3 regions of the Streptomyces sp. NPDC006610 genome follow, and region 3 is predicted to be linked to each of the others. Evidence: predicted binding sites of a transcription regulator. Region 3 holds the regulator's gene; each other region holds the start of a gene.
What was found. The regulator HrcA, encoded in region 3, represses chaperone genes, less so after heat shock. The targets are predictions, from matches to a motif close to TTNGCACTCNGNNNNNCNGAGTGCNAA.
Positions count from the first base shown of each region.

Region 1 (3,273 bases), on a different contig from region 3:
ACCATCCTGCGCACCTACACGGGCGGGAAGGCCGAGGTCGCCGCCGAGGGGGCCACCCTCGGCGAGGTCATCGCCGACCTGGAGAAGAACCACACGGGCATCGCCGCCCGCGTCCTGGACGACCAGGGCAAGCTGCGCCGCTTCGTCAACGTGTACGTCAACGACGACGACGTCCGTTTTGAACAGGGTCTGGACACCGCCACCCCGGACGGCGCGGGCGTGTCGATCATCCCCGCCGTCGCCGGCGGCTGAACACCGGACGTCCGTTGAATGGCCCCCTCCCCAAGAGAAGCGGAGGGGGCCATTCAATGTGATTGAGCACGGTAGAGTTGGGGAACGCGCCCCCTTTCACCTTGCCGGGCGCATATGTGGAACGCTGCGCTTCCGTCGAGAAGTAGCCAAAGTGTGCGATCCTTTTCGGCCATCCTGGCCTTTTCCGCGGTCCGGCTTGCCCTGAAGTCTGGCGGATTTTCCGTAAATTCCCGACCGCTCGCGCCCAGATTTCTCGTCCGACTGACCTGTTGCAGACGGCAGTTGGACAGATACATTCGGCCGCGGTCGACGCGTTCCGGCGCACGCCCCCAGCCATTGGGGGGTGAGATCTGACCCGGGTCCGCGAAGTGTGGATCTGTGCAAGGGCCAGTAATAGGGGAGTTAGGCATGGCTCAGGGCACCGTCAAGTGGTTCAACGCGGAGAAGGGGTACGGCTTCATCGCGGTCGACGGTGGTGCGGACGTCTTCGTCCACTACAGCGCGATCCAGATGGACGGGTACCGGACCCTCGAAGAGGGCCAGCGAGTCGAGTTCGAGATCTCGCAGGGTCAGAAGGGCCCGCAGGCCGACATGGTCCGCGTCACTGCCTGAAACGCGCGACCGACCACCGCAGGCGAAGGTCTTTCTCCGAAGGGCCCGCATCCCCAGGGGTGCGGGCCCTTCGGCTGTCCGGGCCCGCGTCCCCGGCCGTCCGGGCCCGCCTCCGGGTCCGCCTCCGGCCGTCCGGCCCCACGCCTCTGGCCGTCCGGGCCCGCGCCTCTGGCTGTCCGGGCCCGCGCCTCCGGCCTCCGGGTCCGCCTCCGGCCTCCGGGTCCGTCGCCTTCGGCCGTCCGCGGATCCGCCGCTTCCGGCGGTCGGGACCCGCGCTTCCGGCTGTCCGGACCCACGCCTCCGGGTGGCCGGATGCCGGGAGGCGCTTGCACTCACCACACCCGAGTGCTAATCATTGGCGTTAGCACTCTGAAGGTGAGAGTGACAAAGAAGGACCGGGTCGGTGAGGCCCGCGGGCCAGGTGGGGCAAGGAACCACGGGGCCGGCGAGCCGTCCGTCGCGGGCGCGGGCGCGGTCCGAAGGAATCACCCCCAGTCCTGGAGGGACCACTTCACATGGCCAAGATCATCGCGTTCGACGAGGAGGCGCGGCGCGGCCTCGAGCGCGGCATGAACCAGCTCGCGGACGCCGTGAAGGTGACGCTCGGCCCCAAGGGCCGCAACGTCGTCCTCGAGAAGAAGTGGGGCGCCCCCACGATCACCAACGATGGTGTCTCCATCGCCAAGGAGATCGAGCTCGAGGACCCGTACGAGAAGATCGGCGCCGAGCTGGTCAAGGAAGTCGCCAAGAAGACGGACGACGTCGCCGGCGACGGTACGACCACGGCGACCGTGCTGGCCCAGGCCCTGGTGCGCGAGGGTCTGCGCAACGTCGCGGCCGGCGCCAACCCGATGGCCCTGAAGCGCGGCATCGAGAAGGCCGTCGAGGCCGTCTCCGCCGCCCTGCTCGACCAGGCCAAGGAGGTCGAGACCAAGGAGCAGATCGCCTCCACGGCCTCCATCTCCGCCGCCGACACCCAGATCGGCGAGCTGATCGCCGAGGCGATGGACAAGGTCGGCAAGGAAGGCGTCATCACGGTCGAGGAGTCGCAGACCTTCGGTCTGGAGCTCGAGCTCACCGAGGGCATGCGCTTCGACAAGGGCTACATCTCGGCGTACTTCGCCACCGACATGGAGCGGATGGAGGCCTCGCTCGAGGACCCCTACATCCTCATCGCCAACTCCAAGATCTCCAACGTCAAGGACCTGCTCCCGCTCCTGGAGAAGGTCATGCAGTCGGGCAAGCCGCTGCTGATCATCGCCGAGGACGTCGAGGGCGAGGCCCTGTCGACCCTGGTCGTCAACAAGATCCGCGGCACCTTCAAGTCCGTCGCCGTCAAGGCCCCGGGCTTCGGCGACCGCCGCAAGGCCATGCTCGGCGACATCGCCATCCTCACGGGCGGCGAGGTCATCTCCGAGGAGGTCGGCCTCAAGCTGGAGAACGCGACCCTGGACCTCCTGGGCCGCGCCCGCAAGGTCGTCATCACCAAGGACGAGACCACCATCGTGGACGGCGCCGGCTCCGCGGAGCAGGTCCAGGGCCGCGTGAACCAGATCCGCGCCGAGATCGAGAACAGCGACTCGGACTACGACCGCGAGAAGCTGCAGGAGCGCCTGGCGAAGCTCGCCGGCGGTGTCGCGGTCATCAAGGCCGGCGCCGCCACCGAGGTGGAGCTCAAGGAGCGCAAGCACCGCATCGAGGACGCCGTGCGCAACGCCAAGGCGGCCGTCGAGGAGGGCATCGTCGCCGGTGGTGGCGTGGCCCTGCTCCAGGCCTCCCAGGTGTTCGAGAAGCTGGAGCTCGAGGGCGACGAGGCCACCGGTGCCGCCGCCGTCAAGCTGGCGCTCGAGGCCCCGCTGAAGCAGATCGCCGTCAACGCCGGCCTCGAGGGCGGCGTCGTGGTGGAGAAGGTCCGCAACCTCACCCCGGGCCACGGCCTGAACGCCGCGACCGGTGAGTACGTCGACCTGGTCGCCGAAGGCATCATCGACCCGGCGAAGGTGACCCGTTCCGCGCTGCAGAACGCCGCCTCCATCGCCGCGCTGTTCCTCACCACCGAGGCCGTCATCGCCGACAAGCCGGAGAAGGCCGCCGCGCCGGCCGGCGGCGGCATGCCGGGCGGTGACATGGACTTCTGATCCTTCCGAGGATCGGTACCGTCCTTCCGTGCCGTGGGCGGCACTCCCCGTACGACGGGGGGGTGCCGCCCACGCGCGTTTCCGCGGCGGCCAGGTGCGGGTCCGTCTGCCTTCTCCGGCTCCCGGGAACGGGATCCGCGGCTCCCGGGAATGCGATCTGGACACCGCTTGTTGCACATGCACATACTGAGCGGTATCCGATCCCTAGGAGCCCCCGAGTGACCGTCTCCCCGCCCGCCGCCTCCCGCGCGGCCGAGATCCTCTCCCGCCC
Region 1 covers NZ_JBEXOP010000012.1:63,285-66,557, forward strand. The annotation lists gene ABZY13_RS12465 (ubiquitin-like small modifier protein 1) at 1-252, shown strand, start outside; gene ABZY13_RS12470 (cold-shock protein) at 661-864, shown strand; gene groL (chaperonin GroEL) at 1,380-3,002, shown strand; gene ABZY13_RS12480 (NADH:flavin oxidoreductase) at 3,221-3,273, shown strand, end outside.
Region 1: groL (chaperonin GroEL) is a predicted target of HrcA. The motif match lies at 1,190-1,216, and genes of this name have one in related genera.

Region 2 (3,273 bases), on a different contig from region 3:
CTCCAGGCCGAGCACACGGTCCGCGCGGCCGCCGCCAGGCGCTGGAACCTGAAACGCGTCCCCCTGCGCGCCCCCGCGCCCCCGGCCAGGAAGCCGCTGATCAGGACCCGCGAGGGCTTCGAGGTCGACGACCACCGCGAGCTGAACCTGCCGCCGGTCTTCACCACCGTCCCCACCGACCGCAAGGTCGTCTTCCTCACCATCGACGACGGCGCGGAGAAGGACCCCGAGTTCCTGCGCATGATGCGCGAACTGCGCGTCCCCTACAGCGCCTTCCTCAGCGACTACCTGGTCAAGGAGGACTACGGCTACTTCAAGCGGATGCAGTCCGGCGGCGTCGCCCTGCACAACCACACCCTGCGCCACCCCTACCTGCCCGGACTGTCGTACGCCGAGCAGAAGCGCGAGATCTGCGGCATGCAGGACGTCATCGAGAAGCGCTACGGCAAGCGCCCCGCCCTCTTCCGCCCGCCCTTCGGCAACTACAACCGGGACACCCTGCGCGCCGCCAAGTCCTGCGGCATCACCCACGTCCCCCTCTGGAACGAGGAGGTCTTCGCCGACCGCTGGGACTACCGCGAATGGGACCGCCGGCTGCGCCCGGGCGACATCGTCCTCAGCCACTTCCGGGGCCGCGACGACTGGAAGGGCACCATGCCCGACATGATCCGCCGCTTCCTCGACAAGGTCACGGCCGAGGGCTACGCGGTGGGCCGCCTGGAGGACTACCTGTGAGCCACCGCCGGCGGGCGGCCGTGCTGCTCCTGGCCCTCCTGTGCGGCTGCACCCAGCCCGTCGCCCCCGACGGCCGCCCCGCGCGCGGCGACCACCCGGCGGGCCACCGGCGCCTGCCCCCGGTGGTCGACCACGTCCCCACCCGCGATCCGGTCGTCTTCCTGACCTACGACGACGGCGCGGAGAAGGACCCCCGCTTCGTCGCCATGGTCCGCGAACTGCGGCTGCCCGTCAGCATGTTCCTCACGGACAGCGTCGTGGGCCCGGGCTACGCCCACTTCGCCCGCCTGCGCGCGGTCGGCGCGACCCTCCAGAACCACACCCTCGACCACACCGCCCTGCGCGGCCTGCCCTACGCCGGCCAGCGCGCCGAGATCTGCGGCCAGCAACGCAAACTCCGCGCCCGCTTCGGCGTCCGACCGCACCTCTTCCGCCCGCCGCACGGCGCCTACGACCGCACCACCCTGCGCGCGGCGGCCGACTGCGGCATCACGGCGGTCGTCCTGTGGCGCGCCACGATGCCGTCCGACACCCTGGCCTTCCGCTCCGCCCCGGCCCGCCTCCGCCCCGGCGACGTCGTCACCCTCCCGTCGGCGGACGCCGCGTCCCCGCCCCTGCACGAACGCACCAGATCGCTTCTGCGCGAGATCCGGAGGGCGGGGCTGAGGGTGGCCCGCCTGGAGGACTACGTGAGGTGACACCGAAGGCGGCCTCCGGGTCGACGCGAGCGCGAACGCAGGGCGCCCGGGAAGCCGTCGGTCGCCCGGGAACCCCGCGACGCGCCGCACGGCATTGGCACTCCGCTTGACCGAGTGCTAACCGCAGTCATAGTCTCAGGTCTGGCACTCCCCCCAGGAGAGTGCCAACAACGCGACGGGCAGGTCCGGCACCCGCGACGACGGATCGACCTGGTCGCCACCTCAGACAGTTAACCCCGTGAGATCTCCGAAGGGGGAGGTCGGATCGTGACGACCGCCAGCTCCAAGGTTGCCATCAAGCCGCTCGAGGACCGCATTGTGGTCCAGCCGCTGGACGCCGAGCAGACCACGGCCTCTGGCCTGGTCATTCCGGACACCGCCAAGGAGAAGCCCCAGGAGGGCGTCGTCCTGGCCGTGGGCCCGGGCCGCTTCGAGGACGGCAACCGCCTTCCGCTCGACGTCTCCGTCGGCGACGTCGTGCTCTACAGCAAGTACGGCGGCACCGAGGTGAAGTACAACGGCGAGGAGTACCTCGTCCTCTCGGCCCGCGACGTGCTCGCGATCATCGAGAAGTAGTTCACCCGGCACCACCCGAGGCACCTTTGCTTCCAGCTGCGCCCCTGGCCCCCCGCGACCCATAAGAAGCCGGGCGCCCGGGGCGCAGTTTCTTTACCCCTGACTTTCCGAGAGGGCTCCCGCTGCCATGGCGAAGATCCTGAAGTTCGACGAGGACGCCCGTCGCGCCCTCGAGCGCGGCGTCAACAAGCTCGCCGACACGGTGAAGGTGACGATCGGCCCCAAGGGCCGCAACGTCGTCATCGACAAGAAGTTCGGCGCTCCCACCATCACCAACGACGGTGTCACGATCGCCCGCGAGGTCGAGATCGAGGACCCGTACGAGAACCTCGGCGCCCAGCTCGTCAAGGAGGTGGCGACCAAGACCAACGACATCGCGGGCGACGGCACCACCACCGCCACGGTCCTGGCCCAGGCGCTGGTCCGCGAGGGCCTGAAGAACGTCGCCGCGGGCGCCTCCCCGGCCGCCCTGAAGAAGGGCATCGACGCCGCCGTCAAGGCGGTCTCGGACGACCTGCTCGCCTCGGCCCGCCCGATCGACGAGAAGTCCGACATCGCCGCCGTGGCCGCGCTGTCCGCCCAGGACCAGCAGGTCGGCGAGCTGATCGCCGAGGCGATGGACAAGGTCGGCAAGGACGGCGTCATCACCGTCGAGGAGTCCAACACCTTCGGTCTGGAGCTGGACTTCACCGAGGGCATGGCCTTCGACAAGGGCTACCTGTCGCCGTACTTCGTGACGGACCAGGAGCGCATGGAGGCCGTCCTCGACGAGCCGTACATCCTCATCCACCAGGGCAAGATCTCCGCCATCGCGGACCTCCTGCCGCTGCTGGAGAAGATCATCCAGACGAACGCCTCCAAGCCGCTGCTGATCATCGCCGAGGACGTCGAGGGCGAGGCCCTCTCCACCCTCGTGGTGAACAAGATCCGCGGCACCTTCAACGCCACCGCCGTCAAGGCCCCCGGCTTCGGCGACCGCCGCAAGGCGATGCTGCAGGACATGGCGGTCCTCACCGGCGCCACGGTCATCTCCGAGGAGGTCGGCCTCAAGCTCGACCAGGTCGGTCTGGACGTGCTCGGCACCGCCCGCCGCGTCACCGTCACCAAGGACGACACCACGATCGTCGACGGCGCCGGCAAGTCCGAGGACGTGCAGGGCCGCGTCGCGCAGATCAAGGCCGAGATCGAGAACACCGACTCCGACTGGGACCGCGAGAAGCTCCAGGAGCGCCTCGCGAAGCTGGCCGGCGGCGTGTGCGTGATC
Region 2 covers NZ_JBEXOP010000004.1:112,679-115,951, reverse strand. The annotation lists gene ABZY13_RS04900 (polysaccharide deacetylase family protein) at 1-735, shown strand, start outside; gene ABZY13_RS04895 (polysaccharide deacetylase family protein) at 732-1,433, shown strand; gene groES (co-chaperone GroES) at 1,701-2,009, shown strand; gene groL (chaperonin GroEL) at 2,137-3,273, shown strand, end outside.
Region 2: groES (co-chaperone GroES) is a predicted target of HrcA. The motif match lies at 1,528-1,554, and genes of this name have one in related genera.

Region 3 (3,273 bases):
CGGGCCGGCCTGCGGCTCGCCGGACTCCTCGACCAGGTCGCCGCAGAAGACGACCTCCGGGTCGCCCGGCACCAGCACCGCCAGATCGTGGGCGGTGTGCCCGGGGCCGACGTTCGCCAGCAGCACCTGGCGGCCGGGGCCCAGGTCCAGCGTCCACTCGCCGCTGACCAGATGGGCCGGCGCGGTCAGACCGTCCGCCGCCTCCCGGGCCGTCTCCGCGTCCAGGCCGTTGCGCACGGCGTCCGCCCGCAGCTCCTCCCGCCCGCGGGGCGAGGTGAGCGCCGCGTCCACGCCCACCGCGCCGTACACCTGCGCGCCCGCGACCGCCGCCGCCCCGAAGACATGGTCGAAGTGCGGGTGGGTCAGCGCGAGATGGGTCACACGGTGGCCGGCGACCTCCCGCGCCCGCGCGCCCAGCATCGCCCCCTCCGCGAGCCCCGACCCCGCGTCGATCAGCAGCGCGGCGCCCTTCCCGAGCACCAGCCCGGCCGTGCAGTCCCACCCGGGCAGACGCCGCCGGCCGACCCCGGCCGCCACCCGCTCCCACCCCGCCTCTTCCCAAGTCACCGTCATACGGCGACGCTAGCCTCACGTCCCCGACGGCACGACCCCGGCGGGACCGGCCTTGCCCGGGGCGTACCCGGCAGCCGTACACTGGGCCGGGTAAGGCTGGCACTCGCGTGCGCAGAGTGCCAGGGGGAGCGTCAAGGGGCGAACCGCTGGAGGTGTGCGCGAATGCTCAGTGAACGAAGGCTGCAGGTCCTGCGCGCCATCGTCCAGGACTACGTCGGAACCGAGGAGCCGGTCGGCTCCAAGGCCCTCACCGAACGGCACAGCCTCGGCGTCTCCCCGGCCACCGTCCGCAACGACATGGCGGCCCTGGAGGACGAGGGGTACATCGCGCAGCCGCACACCAGCGCCGGGCGCATCCCCACGGACAAGGGCTACCGCCTCTTCGTCGACAAGCTGGCCGAGGTCAAGCCGCTGACCGCGCCCGAGCGGCGCGCGATCCAGAACTTCCTCGACGGCGCCGTCGACCTCGACGACGTGGTGGCGCGCACGGTGCGGCTGCTGGCGCAGCTCACCCGGCAGGTCGCGGTGGTGCAGTACCCGTCGCTCACGCGGTCGACGGTGCGCCATGTCGAGCTGCTGTCGCTGGCGCCCGCGCGTGTGATGCTGGTGCTGATCACGGACACCGGCCGGGTCGAGCAGCGGGTGATCGACTGCCCGGCGCCGTTCGGCGAGGCGTCCCTGGCGGACCTGCGGGCGCGGCTGAACAGCCGCGTCGCGGGGCGCCGGTTCACGGACGTGCCGCAGCTGGTGCAGGATCTGCCGGAGGCCTTCGAGAAGGAGGACCGCGGCACGGTCCAGACGGTGCTCTCCACCCTGCTGGAGACGCTGGTGGAGCGGACCGAGGAGCGGCTGATGATCGGCGGCACCGCCAATCTCACCCGCTTCGGACATGACTTCCCCCTCACCATCCGGCCCGTGCTGGAGGCGCTGGAGGAGCAGGTCGTCCTCCTCAAGTTGCTTGGCGAGGCGAAGGATTCGGGCATGACCGTGCGCATCGGGCACGAGAACGCCCACGAGGGACTCACCTCCACGTCGGTGGTGTCGGTGGGCTACGGTTCGGGCGGCGAGGCAGTCGCCAAGCTCGGCGTGGTCGGACCGACCCGCATGGATTACCCGGGAACGATGGGAGCGGTACGAGCGGTGGCACGGTACGTCGGACAGATCCTGGCGGAGTCGTAAGTGGCCACGGACTATTACGCCGTTCTCGGCGTGCGCCGCGACGCGTCGCAGGAAGAGATCAAGAAGGCCTTCCGCAGGCTCGCGCGCGAGCTGCACCCTGACGTCAACCCCGATCCGAAGACGCAGGAGCGGTTCAAGGAGATCAACGCCGCCTACGAGGTGCTCTCGGACCCGCAGAAGAAGCAGGTCTACGACCTCGGCGGCGACCCCCTCTCGCAGGGCGGCGGCGCCGGAGCGGGCGGCTTCGGCGCGGGCGGCTTCGGGAACTTCTCGGACATCATGGACGCGTTCTTCGGCACGGCGTCGCAGCGCGGGCCGCGCTCGCGCACCCGCCGGGGCCAGGACGCGATGATCCGGATCGAGGTGGAGCTGGACGAGGCCGCCTTCGGCACCACCAAGGACCTCCAGGTCGACACGGCCGTCGTGTGCGCCACCTGCAGCGGCGAGGGCGCGGCGCCCGGGACCGCGGCGCAGACGTGCGACATGTGCCGGGGCCGGGGCGAGGTCTCCCAGGTCACGCGCTCGTTCCTGGGTCAGGTCATGACCTCCCGGCCGTGCCCGCAGTGCCAGGGCTTCGGCACCGTCGTGCCGAACCCGTGCCCGGAGTGCGCCGGCGACGGACGCGTCCGCTCCCGCCGCACGCTGACCGTGAAGATCCCGGCCGGCGTCGACAACGGCACCCGGATCCAGCTCGCGGGCGAGGGCGAGGTCGGCCCCGGCGGCGGCCCGGCCGGCGACCTGTACGTCGAGATCCACGAGCTGCCGCACCCGACCTTCCAGCGGCGCGGCGACGACCTGCACTGCACGGTCACGATCCCCATGACGGCGGCGGCCCTCGGCACCAAGGTGCCGCTGGAGACGCTGGACGGCATGGAGGAGGTCGACATCCGGCCCGGCACCCAGTCCGGCCAGTCGATCCCGCTGCACGGCCGCGGCGTCACCCATCTGCGCGGCGGCGGCCGGGGCGACCTGATCGTCCACGTCGAGGTGCAGACCCCCAACAAACTCGACCCGGACCAGGAGCGCCTCCTGCGCGAACTGGCCAAACTGCGGGGTGAGGAACGCCCGCAGGGCCAGTTTCAGCCGGGGCAACAAGGGCTTTTCTCTCGGCTGAAGGATGCGTTCAACGGGCGGTGACGGGGTCGGCGGCGGTCGTCGGGCAGCGTCGGCCGGCTGGGGGGGCGGGGCTGCCGGGGGTCCGGGGGCCGTCCCCCGGGTGGGCACGGTCGGCCGGGGCGACAAGGGCTTTTCCCTCGGCTGAAGGATGCGTTCGACGGGCGGTGAACCCACCGGCCGCCCACCGGCCGCGGGCCGCGTGACGGTGGCCCGTGCCAAGGCCAGGCCCGATTCGGTGCCGTCGGGAGGACGTGACACCATGCCGTCATGTCCTCCGCGCTGACCGATCTCTTCCCGCATCCGATCGTGCAGGCCCCCATGGCGGGCGGCGTCTCCGTGCCGCGGCTCGCCGCCGCCGTGTGCGAGGCGGGCGGGCTCGGGTTCCTCGCCGCCGGGTACAAGACG
Region 3 covers NZ_JBEXOP010000005.1:188,649-191,921, reverse strand. The annotation lists gene ABZY13_RS06440 (MBL fold metallo-hydrolase) at 1-573, opposite strand, end outside; gene hrcA (heat-inducible transcriptional repressor HrcA) at 736-1,752, shown strand; gene dnaJ (molecular chaperone DnaJ) at 1,753-2,889, shown strand; gene ABZY13_RS06425 (nitronate monooxygenase) at 3,136-3,273, shown strand, end outside.